DNA from 3 places in the Streptomyces sp. NPDC088553 genome. Region 3 is predicted to be linked to each of the others. Evidence: riboswitches for the same ligand, from Rfam matches in the RefSeq annotation. Region 3 holds a riboswitch; each other region holds the start of a gene.
What was found. Region 3 has a riboswitch for cyclic di-AMP ahead of ACIP8Z_RS04560 (C40 family peptidase). Riboswitches for the same ligand answer to the same signal wherever they lie in the genome.

Region 1 (7,704 bases), on a different contig from region 3:
CCGTCACGACCGCCGACACCTGGCGGGCCGTCACCGCCTCGGACAGCGCGATCGCCAGGGCCACCGGCCGGTACAGGGCCGAGACCTGGTCGTCGGGCAGGGACAAGGTGTCGGCCGTCGGCCCCGTGGCCTTGGGGTGGTCCCGGGTGGGCCGGCCCGGATCGTTCTCCGGGACCAGGACCATGGTCACGCCGTCCCGCCCGGGGTGGAGGGAGACCGAAAGCCACTGACTCCGCTCGGGGCGGGCCAGGAAACGCACCGGGTCACCGGAGAGCATCGCGGCGCGGAGCTGCTCCTCGTGGAACGGGAGACCGAACCAGGGCAAGGCCTCCCACAGGGGCCTTCCCGCCAGGGCCGCGCGGGGACGGCCGAGCAGCCGCTCGGTGCGCTCGTTGACGTAGGTGACGCGTCCGAGGCGGTCGATCGCCAGGATCGCCCGCGGAAGCCGGTCCGTGGCGTCGGAGCCGATCAGACCCGTACCGAGGTCGACGAGGGTGCAGGTCAGCCGCAGACCGGTGCTGACGCCGCCGATGCCGAGACGGGGCGCCGCTTCTCCCCCTGCAACCGCGCCCGCTCCTCCCGCACCCGTGCTCGTCGCCGCGCCCGGTGAGGTCTTACGCGCCCGCGTGGAGAGCTCGAGCAGGTGCAGGCCTCCGTCCGGGCCCTTCAGCCGGATCCGGCGCACCACGGGTCGCCCGTCCGGCCCCGTCGCCTGCCGGGCCGCCGCCCACAGCGCGTACCCGTCCTCCGGCTCCAGGAGCGAGGTGAGGACGTCGATCGGGCACGGCGAGGGCACGTCGGCGCCGAGGATCGCCAGGAGGCCGGCGTCCAGCGTGACCATGCCGGTGTCGAGGTCCCAGTCGAACGAACCGAAGCGGACCGGCGGCGCGCCCGAGGTGGAGAGCTGTACGCACACCGGGTCGCCGGGCCATTCGAGGGTCGTCCCCTGGCGGGCCAGCTCGGCGAGGGCCTCGCCGAGCTGCAGACCGCCCCGCATCATCCGGTTCCGGTCGCGGGTGTCCACCGGGACCCCGGGCGTCGGCGCCCGCAGCGCCACGAGGACGCCGTACCGTTCCCGACCGGCGACGACCGGCGTGTACAGCGAGGCGAAGGGGAACGGCAGGCTGGCCACCAGCTGCGGAAACCGCCGCATCGCCTCCTCGACGTCATGGAGGTGGACGGCCTGTCCGGAGCGATGGACCTCGGCGATCGGGAAGGGCCGGTTCGTGTGCATGCGGAACCATGGGCGGAACAAGGGACCCGGCAGCCCCACCAGGGCCGCCATCCGCAACAGTCCGGGTGTTCCGGAGCGCAGGTACACCCCGCCGGCGTAGCCTCCGACCTCGTCGACCGCCCGCAGCGCCGCCTCGGCGAGCGTCCAGGTCAGAGCGCCGGAAAGGGGCCCGTCGGCAGCTCCTTTCCCGGACGGACGCCCGCTACTGCCCGCCGGGCCGGGGGCGGTCGTGCCGTGCGAGGTCACACAGCCAGGATGCGCCTCACCGGAAAGGCACCGCATCCCGGACCCCTTCCCTGCCGGGTCCGGACAGGAGGGGTGTTGACCACACGCGTCCGCGCCGTCACACTCGGTCGTCGACCGGCGCCGCAGGGCGCGCTACACCACCTCATGACCAGGGGGCAGGATGACGGGCCGGGTTCTTCCGTACGAGGTGCAGGGCGAGGGTCCGAGGCGGGCCCTCGTGCTCCACAACTGGTTCGGCGACCGCACCAGTTTCGCCCCGCTGCGGGCCCATCTGAACGACGCCTCGGGCTCCTACGCCTTCGTCGACTGCCGCGGCTACGGCGAGGCGCTCGACCACGCGGGCGCGTACACGATGGAGGAGGTCGCGGCCGACGCGTTCGCGGTCGCGGACGACCTCGGCTGGGACTCCTTCTCCGTCGTCGGGCACTCGATGGGCGGCAAGGCCGCGCAGCTGATGCTCCTCGACGCCCCCGACCGCGTCCGTTCGATCATCGGCATCTCGCCCGTCTCCGCGGCCGGCTTCCCCATGGACGGCGAGACCTGGGACCTCTTCGCCGGCGCCGCCGAGAAGGCGGCCAACCGGCGCGCGATCATCGACAACACCACCGGCGGCCGGTACGACGACGCCTGGCTGAGCACCCTCGTCGAGCGCTCCGTGCAACGCTCCTCGGCCACGGCCTTCCGGGCCTACCTGGACTCCTGGTCGCGCACGGACTTCCACGAGCGCGTCCGCGACAACCCGGCCCCCGTGCTGCTCGTCGTCGGCGCCCACGACCCGGCGCTCGGCGCCGAGGCGATGGAGGCGACCTGGCTGCGCTGGTACCCCAACGCGCGTCTGGAGGTCCTCAAGGACGCCGGCCACTACGCGCCCGAGGAGACCCCGCAGGCGCTCGCCGAGGCCATCGAGGCCTTTCTCGCCGCCTGACGGAACCTTCCGGGGCGTCACCGGGGACTTCGGTCCCGGGTGACACCCCCCGGCCGCCGGGCACCCGACCCGTGAAGGGCGCGTGCGCTGCGCGCACCGGCCGGAGGAGCGGAAGGGCGGGAGAGGGATGGCGGAGCGGGGCGCGAGCGGGGCGGGGACGGCGGCGGGGACGGCCGCGGGGTGGCCGCAGGGACGGTCGCGGCGAGAACCTTCACGGTCAGGTTCAGGGTGAGGGTGAGGGTCACGTTCGGGATGAGAGTCAGGGCACGCAGGGTGCCCGAACCCCGGCCGTGGCCCGGAGCCCGGGTGACGGCGGCCAGGGCGGCCGGGGCGGCCGGGGCCAGGACAGGGAACGGGTACTGGTCGGGGTCGGCGGCTCCGACTCCGCGCTGCGGGCCGTGGAGGCCCCGGCGCGCGAGGCCAGGCTGCGCGGTACCGGTCTGAGCGTCGTCCACGCCTTCATCTGGCCGCCGCTCAAGGTGCCCCTCGGCCCTTCCCCGTACGGCCCGCCTGACGGAGGCCTCCGTCAGCAGCCCAGGACATCGTCGACACGGCCGTGGCCCGGGGCCGTACGACCGCCCCTGACATCGATGTCGCCGGGAGATCGTGGTCGGCGAACCGCTCACCGTCCTGGCCACCCGCTCGCGGTCGGCCGCGCTCGTGGTCGTCGGCAGCCGGGGCATGGGTGCCTTCACCGGGCTGCTGCTCGGCTCGGTCGCGCCGTCCATCTCGCGGCGCACGCCGCGTGCCCCCGTCCTCGGCGTACGCGGCCGTGAGCGGGCCCGTTCTGCCGGCGGTCGACGGCTCCGTGGACTCCCGCGCCGCTGTGGACTTCGCCTGCGCGGAGGCGGCCGCCCGCGGCGCGGAGCTGCGCGTGGTGCACGCGTGGACGCCGGCGACGGGACCGGCGGATCTCACGCCGCTCTTCCTCCAGCATGCGGAGTGCCCGGTCGCGGTGGTGCGCGGGGAGGCCGTGGAACGGCCGGGCTGACGGCGCGGCCGCCGTCGCCGGCTCGGCGTCGACTTCGGCATCGGCATCGGCATGGGCGTCGGTACCGGCATGGGCGTCGGCGTCGGCGTCGGCGTCGAGGAATCTCATCCGAACGTCGAAGAGGGCGACGACTTTCGAGGACAGCGGTGCGGCCCCTCGACACCGGATCATCGTGCTCACGACCTCACGGGGCGGGTCCCGCACCGACCCGCCCACGACCAGCAGGAGCACGTTCGATGGGCCTCGCGCAGACGCAGCACCGCTTCCTCGTCCGGCAGAAGGTGACGCCCATGGCCAACCGCTACCTCGTGCACACCGCGGGAGCGGACGGCGAGGAGGGCGAACTCGTCGCCTTCGCCCATCAGAAGAGATTGGCCTTCAAGGAGCACGTCACCTTCTACACCGACGAGTCCCGGCGCCAGGTCCTCTTCACCTTCAAGGCCCGCCAGGTCGTCGACCTCGGCGCGACCTACGACGTCCACGGAGCGTCCGGAACCCGGCTGGGCAGCTTCCGGAAGAACTTCGGCGCCTCCCTGCTGCGCAGCACCTGGCACCTGAGCCGAGAGGGCGCCGAGGGGGAGACGACCGGGCAGGAGCGGAGCGAGGGCCTCGCGCTGCTGCGGCGTGCCTGGGAGTTCCTCCCCTACGCCGACCTGCTTCCCTTCGTCGTGCCCTACCACTTCGACTTCACCGAGTCGGGCCGCTCGGTGATGTCCGTGGAGAAGCTCTTCGGTCTCCGCGACCGGTACGTGCTCGACATAGCGGACCCGGAGCTCGACCGGCGGCTCGCGATAGCCCAGGCGGTGGCCCTCGACGCCCTCCAGTCCCGCTGACGGCCGGCTCACCCGCCCGCCGGGGAAGGGGCGTCTTACCCTGGAGGGACGGGCAGGGGACGGAGCACGGCGTTCCTTCCCGAGCCCGGAGCCGTGCAGGCGGAAGGACGGCGGGCCATGTTCTTCAGTGATCGCACCGACGCCGGTCGGCAGCTGGCCGCCCGGCTCGACCACCTCAAGGGCCATGACGTCGTGGTGCTCGGTCTGCCGCGGGGTGGGGTGCCGGTGGCGGCAGAGGTGGCCGACGCCCTCGATGCCCCGCTCGACATCTGTCTGGTGCGGAAGCTGGGGGTGCCCCAGCAGCCGGAGCTGGCGATGGGCGCGCTCGGCGAGGGTGGCGTACGGGTGGTGAACGAGCGGGTGCTCCACGAGGCCGGGGTCGGGGCGCGTGAACTGGCCGCGGTCGAGGAGCGCGAGCACGCCGAGCTCGATCTGCGGGCCCGCCGCTATCGGGGCAGCAGGCCTTCCGTTCCCCTGGGAGGCCGAACGGTCCTGGTCGTGGACGACGGTCTCGCCACGGGCGCCACGGCGCTGGCGGCCTGCCGGGTGGTACGGGCCCGGGGCGCCGCCCGGATCATCCTCGCGGTGCCGGTGGCGCCCCGCGGATGGACGGCCCGGCTCGGGGGTGAGGCCGACGAGACGGTGAGCGTGCACGCGCCGGAGATCTTCTACGCGATCGGACAGTTCTACCAGGACTTCACGCAGACCCCGGACGCGGAGGTCATCGCCTGTCTCGACCGGATCCGCGCCGCGCACGGACCGGTCGTCCAGGACGCGGACGTACGGATCCCCGTCGCCGACGGTGTCACGCTCGCCGGACGACTCGCGGTGCCCGAGGGCGCGACCGGCATCGTCCTGTTCGCCCACGGCAGCGGGAGCAGCCGCCACAGTCCCCGCAATCGGGCGGTGGCGGGGGCGCTCAACCGGGCGGGACTCGGAACGCTGCTGTTCGACCTGCTCACCGAGGCCGAGGCGGTCGACCGGGCGCATGTCTTCGACACCCCGCTGCTCGCCGGCAGGCTCGCCCGCGCCACGGAGTGGCTCGCCGGGCGGCCGGAGAGCGACGGTCTCCCGCTGGGCTACTTCGGGGCCAGTACGGGAGCGGCCGCCGGGCTGTGGGCGGCGGGCGACCCCGAGTCCTCCGTGGCCGCCGTCGTCTCACGCGGTGGCCGGCCGGACCTCGCGGCCGACCACCTGGCGCGGGTGAAGGCCCCGACGCTGCTCGTGGTCGGAGGCAGGGACGCGCTGGTCCTGGACCTCAACCGGCGGGCCGAGTCGCTGCTGCGCTGCGAGAGCCGGCTGGAGGTCGTGGAGGGCGCCACGCACCTCTTCGAGGAGCCGGGTGCCCTGGAGGAGGTGGCGGAGCTCGCCACCTCCTGGTTCACCGGGCACTTCCGGGATCAGTAGGCGCCGTTGACGTTGTCGATGGAGCCGTAGCGGTCGGCCGCGTAGTTGCAGGCGGCGGTGATGTTGGCGACCGGGTCGAACAGGTCCATCGACGTGCCGGGCACGTGATAGGCCAGGAAGGTCGGCTCGATGACCTGGAGCAGCCCCTTGGAGGGCGTGCCGGCCACGGCGTTCGAGTCCCAGAGGTTGATGGCCTGGGGGTTGCCGGAGGACTCCCGCATGATGTTGCGGTGGATCCCCTCGTACGAGCCGGGGATGCCGCGCTGGGCCATGATGTCCAGCGACTCGCGGATCCAGCCGTCGAGGTTGTTCGCGTACTGGGTGGCGGCGACGGGCACGGCCTGGACCGGAGCGGCGGCGGCCGCGGGAGCGGCGGCCGAGGCACCGGTGGTGGCGACGGCCGGGGTGGCGCTCCGGCGCTCGGAGCGGCTCGCCCGTTCGGTCGTGGCGGTCTTCTTCGCCTTCGTGGGAGCCGCGGCCTTCGCGGGAGCGGCGACCTTCACGGAACCCGGACGAAGCGTCAGTTCGAGGCCCGGGTGAATAAGTGACGGATTGTCACCCACGACGCTCTTGTTGGCGCGGTAAAGACCCTTCCAGCCGCCCTGAATTCCCTTCTTCTGGGCGATCAGAGAAAGCGAGTCGCCACTGACGACCGTGTAGGTGCGCGCGGCGGCGGGAGCGGCGGGAGCCTTCGCGGCGGCCTTCGTGGCGACCGGGGCGGCGGGGGCGGTGATGGTTTTGGCGGCGGTTTCCGGAGCTCCGGAGACAGGCGCGGCGCCGGCCACAGCCGGGGCGATGAGCGGGAGGGCGAGAGCGGCTCCGCCCGTGCCGACGAGCGCGAGTCCACGCGAGACGGGGCGGCGGCGGGGGCGGCGGTGCTTACCGTGAGCAGGCATGACGGGATTCCTCTCCGGCGCCTTCGGGGTGAGCTGTCGGGTTCGGACTGGAGATGTCCGGCCGCGCGCACGCGGCTTCACCCCGAGCCGTTCCGGAATCCGGGCCGGCGTATTCGTGGGTCCCCCGCTCCTGCCGTCGGGTGAAAGGGAGGTATTTCGAACGGTGGCAGGATTCGGCGATCCGCTCGAATGGAGGTGACCGTAGGCCAGTAATGCGACCGAGAACAAGAGGATCTGGGTCCAGGGGTCGGTGAAAGGATCACCGAATTCATGGAATTCAAGATCGAGGGCGACTCCCGCGCATCGAACTTCCTTGTCCCGCACGGCCTGCGCGGATTCCGATCACCGGGGAGTCTTCTGGAAAGTGAGTCGCATCACCAGGTGCTCAATGTCCGAATATGCACGTTAATTCTGTTAATGGGGTAGTGGGCGATAAGGCCCCGTTCGGCCGCGTGGGCACTCAAGGGCATAAGTCGCAAAACCGACATTCCTCGTGAAAGATGGAGTCACCCCGACCGAGGAGCCGCCCGGATGTCGCCCTCCGCCTCCCTGCTCACCCCCGAGACCCTCGACCGTGAGGCCGCCGCCCTCTACGAGAGCGCCACCTGGCAGCGGATCGTCACGGACTGGACCGAGCCGCCGGTGTCCGCGCCCGCCGTGGAGAGCTGGCGTGACCTGCTCACCGTGCCGGTGGAGCGGCTCGTCGCCGACGCGCTCGCAGCGCTGCCGCCGTCCCCTCCCGCCGAGCATCGGCTCCCCGGCCGGATCGGGGCCGTCCTGCCCGACCGGCTGCACGCCTGGCGCCGTGTCGGCCGGCCAGAGCTGCGCCCCTCGGTCCACCTCGGCTACGCGCGCCTCGTGCTGACGGAGTGGGGCTGGCAGAACGCCCCGTACAAGCTGCGAGACCGCCGCGGGGCCCGGTGTGTCTGCGGTGCCCTCCTCGCCGCGCACCGTCTCGGCTTCGGCAGCGCGGCCACGATGAACGAGGCGGCAGCCTGGATCATGGCCGAGCTCCGGTCGCGGGGGTGGCACGAGCTGATCGGGCCGTGGAACCGTGCCCCGGGCCGTACGGCCGCCGAGGCGGTGGCCCTTCTCGACGCGACGATCCACCGCGCGGCGCACGCCGGACGCTGACGGCCCTGACGCCCCATGCCTGATGGCCTGTCCGCAGG
Region 2 (7,704 bases), on a different contig from region 3:
TCGCGGCCGAGCTGGAGCGCTGCGGCGCCACGCTCGACGCGCACGCCGACCACCCCGGCGTACGGGTCTCCCTGGAGGTTCCCGTCTCCCGGCTGCCCAAGGCGCTCGGTCTGGTCTCCGAGGCCCTGATCGCCCCGGCGTTCCTCGAGACCGAGGTCGAGCGCCTGGTGCGCAACCGCCTCGACGAGATCCCGCACGAGACGGCCAACCCGTCCCGCCGCGCCGCCAAGCAGCTCTCCAAGGAGCTGTTCCCGGCCGAGGCCCGGATGTCCCGGCCGCGCCAGGGCACCGAGGAGACCGTCGAGGCGATCGACGCCGCCGCGGTCCGCGCCTTCTACGAGGCGCACGTCCGGCCCGCCACGGCCACCGCCGTGGTCGTCGGCGACCTCACCGGTGTCGACCTGGACAAGGTCCTCGCCGAGACCCTGGGCGCCTGGACCGGCGAGCCGGCCGAGCCGCTCCCGATGCCGCCGATCACCGCCGACGACACCGGACGGGTCGTCATCGTGGACCGTCCCGGCGCCGTCCAGACCCAGTTGCTGATCGGCCGGGTCGGACCCGACCGCCACGACAGCGTCTGGCCGGCCCAGGTCCTGGGCACGTACTGCCTCGGCGGCACCCTCACCTCGCGGCTCGACCGGGTCCTGCGCGAGGAGAAGGGCTACACGTACGGCGTGCGCGCCTTCGGGCAGGTGCTCCGCTCGGACGGCCGGGGGAACGGCGCCTCGATGCTCGCCATCAGCGGTTCCGTCGACACGCCCAACACCGGTCCGGCGCTCGACGACCTGTGGAAGGTGCTGCGGACGCTGGCCGCGGAGGGCCTCACCGACGCCGAGCGGGAGACGGCCGTGCAGAACCTGGTGGGGGTCGCGCCGCTCAAGTACGAGACCGCCGCCTCCGTCGCCGGGACGCTCTCCGACCAGGTGGAGCAGCACCTCCCGGACGACTACCAGGCCCAGTTGTACGCCCGGCTGGCCGAGACCGGGACGGTCGAGGCGACCGCGGCCGTGGTCAGCGCCTTCCCCGTGGACCGGCTCGTCACCGTGCTCGTCGGCGACGCGGCGCAGATCGCGGAGCCGGTGCGCGCGCTCGGGATCGGTGAAGTGACCGTCGTGACCGGCTGATTCACGCCGCCGACACGGCAAAGGAGGGCCCCGACGGCATAGTTCGTCGGGGTCCTCCCCTTTGTCCGTATTTTGATCAAGGATGGTTGTATGCCCTGTGGCATGTCTTACAAAATGTGTGTCCGGTTGGTGATTGGAAGACGATCCGCATAGCGTCGGTGCGTCTGTTCGTCAGTTGCACGTGCCGCACCCGCGGCATCGGACAGACATCGCCGAGTCCCCGTCAGGCGCGAGCCTGGGGAGCCGGGGACCCACACGTAGTCCCTGGGGTGAATCGGGCGCCTTCGTCTCGTACGGAGGGGCTCGTAGGAGACCTTCCTGCTCCGAACCCGTCAGCTAACCCGGTAGGCGAGAGGGAAGGAAAGGATCAGCCCCTACATGGCGTTCACCCGTGCCACCGGGAAGCATCGTGCTCCGAGCCGGATGGCGCGCCGCGGCGTGGGCATCGCCGGCGCGGCGACGCTCGCCACCACCGGCGTCATCGGAACCCTCGCTTCCCCGGCGCTCGCCGCCGACACGGACCACCGCTCGCTGGAGGACACCGGTCTCACCAAGGTGATCACCGAGGACTCGCTCGCCGAGCGGATCGACGCCCAGGCCGCCGCCCAGGAGCAGGAGGCCTTCGAGGTCGCCGCCAAGGCGAAGGCCAAGGCCGAGGCGAAGCGCAAGGCCGAGGCCCGTGCCAAGGAGATCCGCGAGGCCGAGCAGCGCGCGGCCCGTGAGGCCGAGCGTCGCCGCCTGGCCTCCTTCCAGCTGCCCGTCGAGGGCACGTACGTGTCCACCGGTTACAAGACCGGCGGCTCGCTCTGGTCCTCCGGCAGCCACTCCGGCATCGACTTCCACGCCGCCTACGGCAGCAACGTCGTCTCCGTCGGCTCGGGCACCGTCGTCGAGGCCGGCTGGGGCGGCGCGTACGGCAACAACATCGTCATCCGGATGAACGACGGCACGTACACCCAGTACGGTCACCTCTCCTCCATCGGGGTCTACGTCGGCCAGAGCGTCGAGCCGGGTCAGCGGATCGGCATCTCGGGCTCGACCGGGAACTCGACCGGACCGCACCTCCACTTCGAGGCGCGGACGACGTCCGAGTACGGCTCCGACATCAACCCGATCGCGTACCTGCGCGCCCGCGGCGTCAACGTCTGATCCAGGACGGATCCAGGACGCCCCTCGCGCAGGGGCGGAGCTTCCGCCCCCCCCGCATCGCAAAAGCCCCGGCTCGTACAGAGCCGGGGCTTTTCGTCGGTCCCGCGACATCGATATTCCGCCGGGGCATCGGAAATTCCGGCGTGCTGCAATAGAGTCGCAGATCGGGCGCAGAACAGGCGCCGTCGGAATTGACTCGCGCAGACCAAAGGCGGAGGTCGGACATGCGCATTCCCGCGCACTCGGTATGCACGGCGATCCGGGACGACATCGTCTCCGGCGTCTTCGAGCGGGGCAGCCGGCTGACCGAGGACCAACTGGCCCGCCGGTACGGGGTCTCCCGCGTCCCGGTCCGCGAGGCCCTGCGCACCCTGGAGTCCGAGGGCTTCGTCGTCTCCCGACGCCACGCCGGGGCGCATGTCGCCGAGCCCACCGAGCAGGAGGCCGCCGATCTGCTCGACATGCGGGCGCTGCTCGAACCGCTGGGGGCGGCCCGCGCCGCCCAGCGGCGCACGGAGGCTCACCTCAAGGTGCTGCGCGGGCTGGTCAGGCTGGGGCAGGAGCGGGCCAGGCGCGGCCAGGGCGACGATCTGCGCTCACTCGGCGGCTGGTTCCACGAGACGCTCGCGCAGGCCTCCGGCAGCCCGGCCCTGACGGCGCTGCTGACCCAGCTACGGCACAAGATCGCCTGGATGTACGCGGTCGAGCAGCCCGAGCGGCCGGTGGAGGCCTGGGCCGAGCACGGCGCGATCGTGGACGCCGTGGCGCGCGGTGACGCCGAGCGGGCGCGGTCGCTGACCGCGCTGCACGCGGAGCGCTCCCAGTCGCTGCACCGCCTCAAGCGGCCGGACCGCGGGCGTGTGAGGGTTTCGCAACACGCAGTCAACACGGCGAGTTCCCGGAATTAACGTGCGCATCGTATACATGGAATAGGAATTCGGTGCTGCTGCTCCGTGCTGCCCTGAAAGGGCGGCGGTGGAAAAGCGAAAGGCCGTGACCGCCGGAATTCCGGCGGTCACGGCCTTTCGTCGTACAGGGGTCGTGCAGAGGTCGTTCAGAGAGGGACGACCCGGATCAGACGGTCTCGGGGAGCTCGTCCAGGCCCTCGGCGACCAGCTTCGCCAGGCGGTCCAGAGCGGCCTCGGCGCCGTCGGCCTCCGAAGCGAGGACGATCTCCTCGCCGCCCTGTGCGCCCAGGCCGAGCACGGCGAGCATGGAGGCGGCGTTCACCGGGGTGCCGTCGGACTTGGCGATCGTCACCGGAACGCCGGAAGCCGTGGCGGCACGGACGAAGATGGACGCGGGGCGGGCGTGCAGGCCCTCGGCCCAGCCGACGTTGACGCGGCGCTCAGCCATGGTGTTGCCCTTCAAGTCTCAAGCGGGTTGTCTAGACCAGTCTCTCACGGGATGCTGCGTGCTCGCGCCGACCTTCGGCCCGGATCGGACCGCCGTTCGGCCCTTCCTCGCCGAGCGCGGCGTGCTCCTACCTTGCACGGCGGACCCCCGCCGCGCGAGCGGTGCCGCGGCCGTGTCGCGGCCGGTGCCATCGCCGTGGCGCGACCCGTGCCACCACCGTGCCGCGGCCGTAGGCTGACCCCATGCAGAGCGCGTCGGACCAGCCGCCGGAGCACGACTACCCCGACCACTGGGAAGCGGACGTGGTGCTCCGCGACGGCGGCACCGCGCGCATCCGGCCCATCACGGCCGACGACGCCGACCGCCTCGTCAGCTTCTACGAGCAGGTCTCGGACGAGTCGAAGTACTACCGGTTCTTCGCCCCCTACCCGCGGCTGTCCGCCAAGGACGTGCACCGCTTCACCCACCACGACTTCGTGGACCGGGTCGGCCTCGCGGCGACCGTGGGCGGCGAGTTCATCGCCACCGTGCGCTACGACCGCATCAACGACCGGGGCCTGCCCGCCTCCGCCCCGGCCGACGAGGCCGAGGTCGCCTTCCTCGTCCAGGACGCCCATCAGGGACGCGGCGTCGCCTCCGCCCTCCTCGAACACATCGCGGCCGTCGCGCGCGAGCGGGACATCCGGCGCTTCGCCGCCGAGGTGCTCCCCGCCAACACCAAGATGATCAAGGTGTTCACGGACGCGGGCTACACCCAGAAGCGCAGCTTCGAGGACGGGTCCGTACGGCTCCACCTCGACCTCGAACCCACCGACCGCTCCCTCGCCGTGCAGCGCGCGCGGGAGCAGCGGGCCGAGGCCCGCTCCGTGCAACGCCTCCTCACCCCCCGGTCCGTGGCCGTCGTCGGCGCCGGGCGCGCACCGGGCGGCGTCGGCAGGACCGTCCTCCGCAACCTCCTCGGGGCCGGGTTCACCGGACGCGTGTACGCGGTCAACGCCGCGCTCGCCGGGAACGACGGGCCCGTCGAGTTCGACGGCGTCCCCGCCCACCCCTCCGTCGCCGCCATCGGCGACCCCGTCGACCTCGCGATCGTCGCCGTCCCCGCCGAACGGGTGCCGGAAGTCGTCGCCGACTGCGGCGAGCACGGCGTCCAGGGCCTGGTCGTCCTCTCCGCCGGATACGCCGAGAGCGGGGCCGAGGGGCGCGAGCGGCAGCGCCAGCTGGTCCGGCAGGCCCGCTCGTACGGCATGCGGATCATCGGACCGAACGCCTTCGGGATCATCAACACCGCCGCCGACGTCCGGCTCAACGCCTCCCTCGCCCCGCAGATGCCGGCCGCCGGGCGGATCGGTCTCTTCACCCAGTCCGGCGCGATCGGCATCGCCCTCCTCGCCGGTCTGCACCGGCGGGGCGCCGGGCTCTCCTCCTTCATCTCGGCCGGCAACCGCGCCGACGTCTCCGGCAACGACTTCCTCCAGCACTGGTACGACGACCCCGGCACCGATGTCGTCCTGCTCTACCTGGAGTCGATCGGCAACCCCCGGAAGTTCACCCGGCTCGCGCGCCGCACCGCCGCCGTCAAGCCGGTCGTCGTCGTCAAGGGCGCCCGGCACAGCGGCAGCGCGCCGCCCGGCCACCGCGTGCCCGTCACCCGTATCCCGCACGCCACGGTCTCCGCGCTGCTCCGCCAGGCCGGCGTCATCCGCGTCGACACCGTCACCGAGCTGGTGGACGCCGGAGTGCTGCTCGCCGCCCAGCCGCTGCCCGCCGGGCCCCGGGTCGCGATCCTCGGCAACTCCGAGTCCCTGGGCCTCCTCACGTACGACGCCTGCCTGACGGAGGGGCTGCGCCCGCTGCGGCCGCTCGACCTCACCACGGCGGCGGAACCGGCGGACTTCCGGGACGCCCTCGTGGCGGCGCTCGCGGACGAGACCTCCGACGCGGTCGTCGTGAACGCGATCCCGTGGGTCGGCGAGAACGGCGCCACCGAGTTCGGCGACGGAGAGGTCCTCGCGGCCTCCCTCCGCGAAGCCGTCGCCTCCGCCCAGGCCCCCACGAAGCCGGTCGTCGTCGTCCACGTGGAGATGGGCGGCCTCGCGGAGGCGCTCGCGGTCGCCACGAGCACCCGCCCGACGGCCCCGGGCCGGGGCGCGGCGGCCGCCGCGGGACCCCGGCCGTCCGGGCCCCCGGCCGGACCGGGGGCCGGGACCGCCGTCCCCGGGATCGTCCCCGGCGCCGAGCAGGCCGGCCCCGGGCCCGCCGTGCCCGGGGCCGAGACCACCGGCCTCCGGCCAGACACCCGCGGGGCGGGCCCCGGGCCGGCCGGCCGGGGTGTGGGCGGCGCCGTGTCCGCCGTCGGCGTCCAGGGAGCGGCCGCAAGCGCGCCGGCCCTCGCCCCCGGCGCCCCGGGAGCGACCCCGCCCGCAGCGGCACCTGCCCCCGCGTCCGGCGCCGGGTCCGTCGCTGCCGACGGCGACCCGGCGGCCGCGCCCGTCCCGCCCGCCACCATCCCCTCCTACCCCGCCGCCGAGCGGGCCGTGCGGGCGCTGGCCGAGGCCGTGCGGTACGGGCAGTGGCGGCGGCAGGCCGCCGAGCCCGGGCGGGTGCCCGAGTACGAGGACATCGACGAGCCGGGGGCCGCCGCGCTCATCGAGCGGGTGCTCGGCGGCGACGACGCCGACCCGCGCGGTGTGACCCTCGACACCGCGCAGGCGGGGGAACTGCTCGCCCGGTACGGCATCGCCGTCCTGCCCACGCTGCCCGCGCCCACCCCCGACGCCGCCGTCGCGGCCGCCGGCCGCCTCGGCTACCCGGTCGCCCTCAAGACGACCGCGCCGCACCTCCGCCACCGCCCCGATCTCGGGGGCGTACGGCTCGATCTGGCGTCCGAGGAACAGCTCCGAACCGCCTACGCCGAGCTGACCGAGGTCCTCGGCAAGCCCGAGGAGCTCCAGCCGGTCGTCCAGGCGATGGTGCCCCGCGGGGTCGACACCGTCGTCCGCTCCGCCATCGACCCGGCCGTCGGCGCCGTCCTCTCCTTCGGTCTCGCGGGCGCCGCGTCCGAGCTGCTCGGCGACACGGCCCACCGGCTGGTGCCGGCCACCGACCGGGACGTCGCCGAACTGATCCGCTCCCTCCGCACCGCCCCACTGCTGTTCGGCTGGCGCGGCTCCGCCCCCGTCGACACCCCGGCCCTCGAAGAGGTCCTGCTCAGGGTGTCCCGCCTGGTCGACGACCACCCCGAGGTGGTCGCCGTCTCCCTGGAGCCGGTGGTCGTGGCACCACGCGGACTGTCCGTCCTCGGCGCCACCGTCCGGCTGGCCCCGCCGCCGCCCCGCACCGACCTCGGCCCGCGCAGCCTGCCGAGCTACTGAAGGGCCTGAGGGGGCCCCACGGCCCCGTAGGATGGATTCCATGGCGAAGACCGGTACGACGACCCAGGGGCTGCGCGCGGCGATCGAGCGCAGCGGCTACTACCCGGCCCTCGTGGCCGAGGCGGTGGAGGCCGCTGTCGGCGGCGAGGCCGTCGCGTCGTACGTCGTGCACCAGGAGACCACCTTCGACGCCAACGAGGTCCGGCGCCACGTCACCGTCCTCGTGCTGACGCCGCACCGCTTCATCGTCAGCCACACCGACGAGCAGGCCGCCGACACCAGCTCCCCGACGCCGTACGCCACGACGTCCACCGAGTCCGTGAAGCTCGACCGGATCTCGTCGGTCGTCGTCAGCCGTGTCGTCGCCAACCCGGAGTCGTACACCCCGGGCACGCTGCCCCGCGAGGTGGTCCTCACCATCGGCTGGGGTGCCGTCTCCCGCATCGACCTGGAGCCCGCCGCCTGCGGCGACGCCAACTGCGACGCCGACCACGGCTACACGGGCAACGCCACCGCCGACGACCTCAGCCTCCGGGTGAGCGAGGCCGGGGACGGCCCGGACACCGTCCGGCAGACCCTCGTCTTCGCCCAGGCCCTGTCCGAAGCCATCGCGGCCACCGCCGCCCCGACGCGCTGATGGTGCAGCCGACCGCCGTGACGCACGGCTGGCCCGACGACCCGGTTCCGCTCGCCCCGGAGAC
Region 3 (7,704 bases):
GGAGGTACCCACCATGGATGCTCGCCACGTCCTGCCCGAGTTCACGGAGCGCACCAGCTACGGAACCCGGACCCTCGACCCCTACTCGAAGCTCCTCTCGAACCGGATCGTCTTCCTCGGGACGCCGATCGACGAGACGTCGGCCAACGACGTCATCGCCCAGTTCCTGTATCTGGACCACGCGGGCCCCGAACAGGACGTCTCGCTCTACATCAACTCCCCCGGCGGCTCGATCAGCGCCATGACCGCGATCTACGACACGATGCGCTCGCTCCACTGCGACGTGGAGACCACCTGCCTGGGCCAGGCCGTCTCCACCGCCGCCGTGCTGCTCTCCGCCGGCACCCCGGGCAAGCGCATGATGCTCCCGGGCGCCCGGGTCACACTGCGTCAGCCCGCCATGGACGAGCCGCTCCAGGGCCAGCCGAGCGATCTCGACATCCACGCCCGTGAACTGCTCCGCCTCCGCGCGCTGATGGCGGGGATGCTCGCCGAGCACACGGGGCGGGACCGGGAGCGCGTCGACGCCGACCTCGACCGCCTCACGGTCCTGGACGCGCCGGCGGCGGTCGCGTACGGCCTGGTGGACCACGTGATCACGAACCGGCGCGCGGGCGCCGGCGGCACGGCGGGGTGAGCCGGCCGTGGTTCCCGAGCTGCCTCCGCTGCCCGCCCTGACCCGCGCCGAGAGTGAACTCGTCGACGCCTACCTCGAAGTCGTCGACCTCCTCGGAAAGATCAATCCATCCAGAGGCCCGCATACCTATGGCGCGTTGCGTGCGGCACAAGCCCTGGTAGGGCGGGCGGAGGCACTCCTCCAAGCCCTGACGCTCATGCATATGCGGGGCGAGAACGAGGTGCACGCGGACACATTGGCGCGCGCCCTCAGGGTGTTGGACGGTGAGCGCCGCGCGGACCGCGTCACCGTCCCGCGCACCCGGGCGAGTTGACATATCCGCGTGTCGTGTCGAGGTCCGGACGGCCGACGCGCACCGCAGAATCGCTCCCCCGTTCGGCGTAGTCGACGAGTCGACATATGTGCCGGGTGAGTTGCGCAACAGGTGTACACATCTGGCGGAATGGGGTGTTCCACCGCTGGTGCGAGGCTCGTAGGCCACACCTCCGAAGATCGCAAAGGCTCCCTGTCCACCCGTATGGATCAGTCGTGAGGAGCCTCACATATCGCCGTTTCAGCTCGGATTTCGACCTGTGTGTGGGTCAAGATCCCTGTCGACGACAAGCCCCCGCCACCGCGGCGGGGCGGTCCGGGCGGACGCCGAGTCCTGCCGCTGTCCCGGACGTCTGGTCGACAGGATTGGATCGGCAGGAGTGGAGGACCCGATTTTTACGGGGCGTACGCGCTGTTCCGGCAGCGAGGCCGTCCCTTGGGGTGAAGCCGCGTCAGCGGCCGGGCATCTTCGCCAGCCCGAACCCGACAGGTCATCCTTCGCAGGCGGCTGACGAAGGGTTGCGCATGACTGCGCAGATGCACGTCCCGTCCCTGCTGTCCCGGGCCGGAGCCGTCTCGGCTCTCACCCTCGCCGCCGTCGGCGGCACGCTGTTCGCACCCGGTGCGGCGGCGGAGGCCCAGGCAGCCACCACGCACGCGAACAAGGCACTGAGCGTCGCCGCGTCCAAGAAGGGAGCTCCGTACCGGTACGGGAGCACCGGACCCTCCAGGTTCGACTGCTCCGGTCTGACGCTCTACGCGTACAAGCAGGCGGGCAAGTCGCTGCCCCGCACCGCGCAGCAGCAGTACAACAAGACCCGGCACATCTCCGCCTCCACCAGGCAGAAGGGGGACCTGGTCTTCTTCCACTCCGGCGGGAGGGTGTACCACGTGGGCATCTACGCCGGGAGCGGCAAGATCTGGCACTCGCCCAAGACGGGTTCATGGGTGAAGCTCGACAAGATCTGGTCGTCGAAGGTCTACTACGGCCGCGTCCGCTGATCAGGCGGCGGTAGCGGTTCGTCCGTGGGGGGGGTGCGGTGGCGCCGCCGTACCCCTGACCGACAGCACGGGACCTAACAGCTCGCCATGGGGGCCACGGTCCACGGCAGAGTGATCCAGACCGTCTTGCCGCCGTCCTCGGTCGGCGTGACCGACAGACGGCCGCCGGCTTCCGCGGCCAGGACGCGGATGATGACCATGCCGCGGCCGTTGTCCTGCTGGACCGCCGCCGGGAGGCGGCGCGGCCGGCGCGGATGACTGTCGGTGACGCCGATGTGGAGCCGCTCGTCGCGCTCCAGACGGACGTCGACCGTGAAGGTGGGCGACTGCCCGAGCGTGTGCAGAACGGCGTTGGTGGCCAGTTCGGAGACGATCAGCCGGATCGAGTCCGCGATCTCCGCGGCGTCGTCCAGACCCCAGCCCATGAGGACGTCCGCGACGTACCGACGTGCTGTGGGGACCGAGGCGGGATCGCTCGGCAGCGTGACGGATGCTTCCTGGTGATCTGCCATGACGACGCTGTCCCTTTCCCACCGGGGCCACCGCCCCGGATTGCGCTTCGCGTCAGAGTGCCACCGATCGTGCCGCGCCGTGCGGCGTTCCACCAAGATATGTCCCCATCTGTCGCCCGAAGCGGTGAACTCTGGGGCCCGGAAACGCTCTTGGCGTCCTACCCGGCCGCGGGAGCGGTGCGCAGGATCGTCCGTACCGCGTGCTCGATCTGCGCGTCGGTCAGATCGGCGCGGGCCGTGAGCCGCAGCCGTGAGATGCCGTCGGGGACCGACGGGGGCCGGAAGCAGCCGACCGCCAGCCCCTGTTCCCGGCAGTCCGCAGCCCAGCCCAGGGCCGCCTCCGGCGAGGGCGCGCGCACCGAGACGACGGCCGCGTCGGGCCGGGCCGCCGTGAGACCGGCCTCGGTGAGCAGCCGGTACAGCGTGGTCGCGACGGTACGGGCCCGCTCGGCGAGGCCCGGTTCGGCCCTGATCAGACGCAGGCTCGCGAGGGCGCCGCCCGCGGCGGCCGGGGCGAGACCGGTGTCGAAGATGAAGGTGCGGGCCGCGTTCACCAGGTGCTCGATCACCCGGGCCGGGCCGAGGACGGCACCGCCCTGGCTGCCGAGGGACTTGGAGAGGGTCAGGGTGGCGATGACGTCCTCGTCGCCCGCGAGCCCGGCCTCGTGGAGGGCGCCCCGGCCGCCTTCGCCGAGGACACCGAAGCCGTGGGCGTCGTCCACCACGAGTCCGGCGCCGTGCGCGCGGCAGGCTTCCGCCAGCTCCGCCAGCGGGGCCTTGTCGCCGTCGACGGAGAACACGGAGTCGCTGACGACCAGGGCCCGCCGCCCGGGGTGCGCGCCGAGGGTCTTGCGTACGGCCTCGGGTTCGGTGTGCGGCACGACGGCCGTCTCGGCGCGGGCCAGGCGGCAGCCGTCCACGATCGAGGCGTGGTTGGACGCGTCGGAGACGATCAGGGAGTCGCGGCCGCCGAGCGCGGTGAGCGCGGCCAGGTTGGCGGTGTAGCCGGAGGAGAAGACGAGGGCAGCCTCGAAGCCGCAGAACTCGGCGAGCTCGCGCTCCAGCCGGGTGTGCAGCCGGGTGGTGCCGGTGACGAGCCGGGAGCCGGTGGAGCCGGCGCCCCAGCGCCTCGCCGCGTCGGCGGCCGCCTCGGTGACCTCCGGGCGGCGGGTGAGGCCCAGGTAGTCGTTGCCCGCCAGGTCGAGCAGGTCCGACTCGGCGGCCCGTGGCCGCAGCGTACGGACGAGACCGGCGTCCGCCCGGCGGCGCGCCTCGGCGTCGGTCCAGTCGAACGCGGTACGGCGGGGGCCCGCGGCCCCCGCGTCGTCGGCCTGTGGCATTCGGCGATCCTTTTGTAGGCAGCGCACAGACCCTAACCGGAGGATGCCGAGGTCGGGATGTGGTCATCCACACACCTCTATCGGGGGCGTTTGTTCGGATCCTCCTTGGCCAGGGGGTGGGCGGTAGGCAAGGATCAGCGTTTATGGACCTGCTGAACACGCTGGTGGAGAAGGGGCTGCGGCGCGAGCTGCCGACCCGTGAAGAAGCGCTCGCCGTCCTGGCGACCTCCGACGACGAACTGCTCGATGTGGTGGCGGCGGCCGGCAAGGTGCGCCGTCAGTGGTTCGGGCGCCGGGTGAAGCTCAACTACCTGGTGAACCTGAAGTCGGGCCTGTGCCCCGAGGACTGCTCGTACTGCTCGCAGCGGCTCGGCTCCAAGGCCGAGATCCTCAAGTACACCTGGCTGAAGCCGGACGAGGCCTCGCAGGCCGCCGCCGCGGGTGTCGCGGGCGGGGCCAAGCGGGTGTGTCTGGTCGCGAGCGGCCGCGGTCCGACGGACCGGGACGTCGAGCGGGTCGGCAGGACCATCGAGGCCATCAAGGAGCAGAACGAGGGCATCGAGGTGTGCGCCTGTCTGGGCCTCCTCTCGGACGGCCAGGCGGAGCGGCTCAAGGACGCCGGCGCCGACGCGTACAACCACAACCTGAACACGTCCGAGGCGACGTACGCCGGAATCACCAAGACCCACACGTACGCCGACCGGGTGGACACCGTGCAGAAGGCGCACGCCGCCGGTCTGTCGGCCTGCTCGGGTCTGATCGCCGGCATGGGCGAGACCGACGAGGACCTCGTCGACGTCGTGTACGCGCTGCGCGAGCTCGACTCGGACTCGGTGCCGGTCAACTTCCTCATTCCCTTCGAGGGGACGCCGCTCGCCAAGGAATGGAACCTCACCCCGCAGCGCTGTCTGCGGATCCTGGCGATGGTGCGGTTCGTCTGCCCCGACGTCGAGGTGCGGATCGCGGGCGGCCGTGAGGTGCACCTGCGCTCGATGCAGCCGCTCGCGCTGAACATCGCGAACTCGATCTTCCTCGGCGACTACCTGACGAGCGAGGGCCAGGCCGGCCAGGCCGACCTGGACATGATCGCGGACGCGGGCTTCGAGGTGGAGGGCGCGGGCACGACGACGCTCCCGAAGCACCGCGCGGACGCGCTCGCCGCGGCGGGCGGCGGCTGTGGTTCCCAGGCGTCGGCGGGATGCGGCTCGCACGACGCGTCGGAAGGCGCGGGCTGCGGCTCGCACGACGCGGCCGGTGGCGGCTGCGGTCCGTGCGGCGGTCACGCGCAGGCGGCCCCTGCGGCGGAGCCCGCCGCCGAGCCCGCGAACGAGGTGCCGGGCGCCCGTCCCGACCTCGTGGCGGTGCGCCGCCGCGGCGCCGGGACGGAGCTCGCCCCGAATGCGTAACGACGAACTGCTCGCCCTGGACCGGGCACACGTCTGGCATCCGTACGGGCCCATGCCGGGACGCACGGAGCCGCTGGTCGTCGAGTCCGCGTCGGGCGTCCGGCTCCGGCTCGCCGAACCGGTGCACGGCCAGGCCGAGTTGATCGACGGCATGTCCTCGTGGTGGTCGGCGCTCCACGGCTACAACCACCCCGTCCTCAACGAGGCGGCGCACAGCCAGCTGGACCGGATGAGCCACGTCATGTTCGGCGGGCTCACCCACGAGCCGGCCGTGCGGCTCGCCACCCGTCTGGTCGAGATCACCCCGGAACCGCTCCAGCACGTCTTCCTCAGCGACTCCGGCTCGGTCTCCGTCGAGGTCGCGGCCAAGATGTGTCTGCAGTACTGGCGCTCGGTGGGCCGGCCCGGCAAGCAGCTCCTGATGACCTGGCGTGGCGGCTACCACGGGGACACCTGGCAGCCGATGTCGCTGTGCGACCCCGAGGGCGGGATGCACGAGCTGTGGTCGGGCGTGCTCCAGCGCCAGGTGTTCGTCGACGCGCCGCCGGTCACGTACGAGGAGTCGTACGCCCGGATGCTGCGGGAGCAGATCGCCCTCCACGCGGACGAGGTCGCCGCGGTGATCGTGGAGCCGGTGGTGCAGAACGCGGGCGGGATGCGGTTCCACCCGCCCGAGTACCTGCGGGTCCTCCGCGAGGCCTGCGACGAGCACGGGGTCCTCCTGATCTTCGACGAGATCGCGACCGGCTTCGGCCGGACGGGCACGCTGTTCGGCGCCGGCCAGGCCGGTGTCTCCCCCGATGTGATGTGTGTGGGCAAGGCGCTGACGGGCGGTTACCTGTCGATGGCGGCCACGCTCTGCACGACGGAGATCGCCGAGGGCATCTCGCGCGGCGAGGTTCCCGTCCTGGCGCACGGGCCGACCTTCATGGGCAATCCGCTGGCCGCCGCGGTGGCCTGCGCGTCGATCGACCTGCTGATGTCCCAGGACTGGGCGCTGGAGGTCAAGCGCATCGAGACGGGACTCCGCGAGGGGCTCGCCCCCGCCGCGGAACTCCCCGGTGTGCGCGACGTGCGGGTGCTCGGCGCGATCGGCGTCGTCCAGCTCGACCACGACGTCGACATGGCCGCGGCCACGGAGGCGGCGGTCCGGTCGGGCGTGTGGCTGCGCCCGTTCCGCGACCTGATCTACACGATGCCGCCGTACGTGACGGGCGACGAGGACCTGGCCCGCATCTGCGCCGCGGTGCGCGCGGCGGCGGTCGCGGGCTGACGGGAAGAACGGGAAACGGGAGAACGGGGAGAACCGTGGGAATCATCGTCGTCAGCGGTACGGGTACGGAGATCGGCAAGACCGTCGTGACCGCCGCCGTCGCCGCCGTCGCCACCGCCGCCGGCCGTACGGTCGCCGTCCTCAAGCCCGCGCAGACCGGCGTCGGGCCGGACGAGCGCGGTGACGCGGACGAGGTCGTCCGGCTCTCGGGCGCGGTGGGCTCGGCCGAACTGGGTCGTTTCCCGGAGCCGCTGGCCCCGGGGACGGCGGCCCGGCGGGCAGGGCTCGCCCCGGTCGGGCCCGCGGAGGTCGCCGAGGCCGCGCGGCGGCTGGCCGCCGAGTACGACCTGGTGCTCGTGGAGGGGGCGGGCGGGCTGCTCGTCCGCTTCGACGAGGAGGGCGGCACGCTCGCGGACGCGGCGGCGCTGCTCGGCGCGCCCGTTCTGGTGGTCGTCCCCGCCGGTCTGGGGACGCTCAACTCCTCGACCCTGACGGCGGAGGCGCTGCGGGCGCGCGGGATCGAGCAGCTGGGCGTGGTGATCGGCAGCTGGCCGGACGCGCCGGACCTGGCGATGCGCTGCAACCTGGCGGACCTGCCGCGGGAGGCGGACGCGCCGCTCCTCGGAGCCGTACCGGAGGGGTCGGGGTCGCTGGGCCCGGCGGAGTTCCGGGCGGCGGCGGGCGGGTGGCTGGGGCCGGAGCTCGGCGGCACGTGGGACGGGGACGCGTTCCGGGAGAAATTCGCGGAGCCGTACGCGGGAGCTTCGTAGCGGCAGGACGCGGGGGCCTCGTGACGCTTGACGCCGGGGTCCGCGGAGCAGGAGGCGGGGCCTCGTGAGGCGTGACGCGGGGGCCCGCGGAGCAGGCGGCGGGGCCTTGTGACGCGTGACGCGGGGGCCCGTGGAGCAGGCGGCGGGGCCTCGTGACGCGTGACGCGGGGCCCCGTTTCGAGGGACGCGCGTGCCTTCACTCCGTAGGCTGGAGGCATGCGCGCTCACGTTCAGGAGATCGTCTTCGACTGTGCCGATCCGGCCGCTCTGGTCCGGTTCTGGGCAGGGCTCCTCGGTGGTGATCCGGTCGACCGGAGCGGCGACTGGTCGTACGTGGACCCGCCGGATTTCGTCCGGCTCGCCTTCCAGCGGGTGCCGGAGGGCAAGGCCGTGAAGAACCGCGTCCATCTCGACCTGGAGGTCGAGGACCCGGTCCTGGCCGCCGACGAGGC

Region 1: another riboswitch for cyclic di-AMP. It lies ahead of ACIP8Z_RS06590 (transglycosylase SLT domain-containing protein); the one in region 3 lies ahead of ACIP8Z_RS04560 (C40 family peptidase).
Region 2: another riboswitch for cyclic di-AMP. It lies ahead of ACIP8Z_RS36565 (M23 family metallopeptidase); the one in region 3 lies ahead of ACIP8Z_RS04560 (C40 family peptidase).

What each region holds. Positions count from the first base shown of each region.
Region 1 covers NZ_JBIVMG010000002.1:313,362-321,065, reverse strand. Annotated here, with positions in the region: gene ACIP8Z_RS06620 (SpoIIE family protein phosphatase) at 1-1,480, opposite strand, end outside; gene ACIP8Z_RS06615 (alpha/beta fold hydrolase) at 1,641-2,405, shown strand; partial or broken gene ACIP8Z_RS06610 (universal stress protein) at 3,012-3,110, shown strand; gene ACIP8Z_RS06605 (universal stress protein) at 3,178-3,396, shown strand; gene ACIP8Z_RS06600 (hypothetical protein) at 3,633-4,229, shown strand; gene ACIP8Z_RS06595 (phosphoribosyltransferase family protein) at 4,347-5,636, shown strand; gene ACIP8Z_RS06590 (transglycosylase SLT domain-containing protein) at 5,630-6,532, opposite strand; cyclic di-AMP (ydaO/yuaA leader) riboswitch at 6,538-6,721, opposite strand; gene ACIP8Z_RS06585 (hypothetical protein) at 7,064-7,666, shown strand.
Region 2 covers NZ_JBIVMG010000016.1:148,599-156,302, forward strand. Annotated here, with positions in the region: gene ACIP8Z_RS36560 (M16 family metallopeptidase) at 1-1,124, shown strand, start outside; cyclic di-AMP (ydaO/yuaA leader) riboswitch at 1,325-1,490, shown strand; gene ACIP8Z_RS36565 (M23 family metallopeptidase) at 1,503-2,273, shown strand; gene ACIP8Z_RS36570 (GntR family transcriptional regulator) at 2,498-3,181, shown strand; gene ACIP8Z_RS36575 (HPr family phosphocarrier protein) at 3,348-3,629, opposite strand; gene ACIP8Z_RS36580 (GNAT family N-acetyltransferase) at 3,872-7,003, shown strand; gene ACIP8Z_RS36585 (DUF5998 family protein) at 7,044-7,640, shown strand; gene ACIP8Z_RS36590 (alkaline phosphatase family protein) at 7,640-7,704, shown strand, end outside.
Region 3 covers NZ_JBIVMG010000001.1:1,025,606-1,033,309, forward strand. Annotated here, with positions in the region: gene ACIP8Z_RS04550 (ClpP family protease) at 14-637, shown strand; gene ACIP8Z_RS04555 (hypothetical protein) at 645-950, shown strand; cyclic di-AMP (ydaO/yuaA leader) riboswitch at 1,265-1,471, shown strand; gene ACIP8Z_RS04560 (C40 family peptidase) at 1,475-1,951, shown strand; gene ACIP8Z_RS04565 (ATP-binding protein) at 2,026-2,463, opposite strand; gene ACIP8Z_RS04570 (8-amino-7-oxononanoate synthase) at 2,622-3,803, opposite strand; gene bioB (biotin synthase BioB) at 3,947-5,209, shown strand; gene ACIP8Z_RS04580 (adenosylmethionine--8-amino-7-oxononanoate transaminase) at 5,202-6,482, shown strand; gene bioD (dethiobiotin synthase) at 6,518-7,252, shown strand; gene ACIP8Z_RS04590 (VOC family protein) at 7,469-7,704, shown strand, end outside.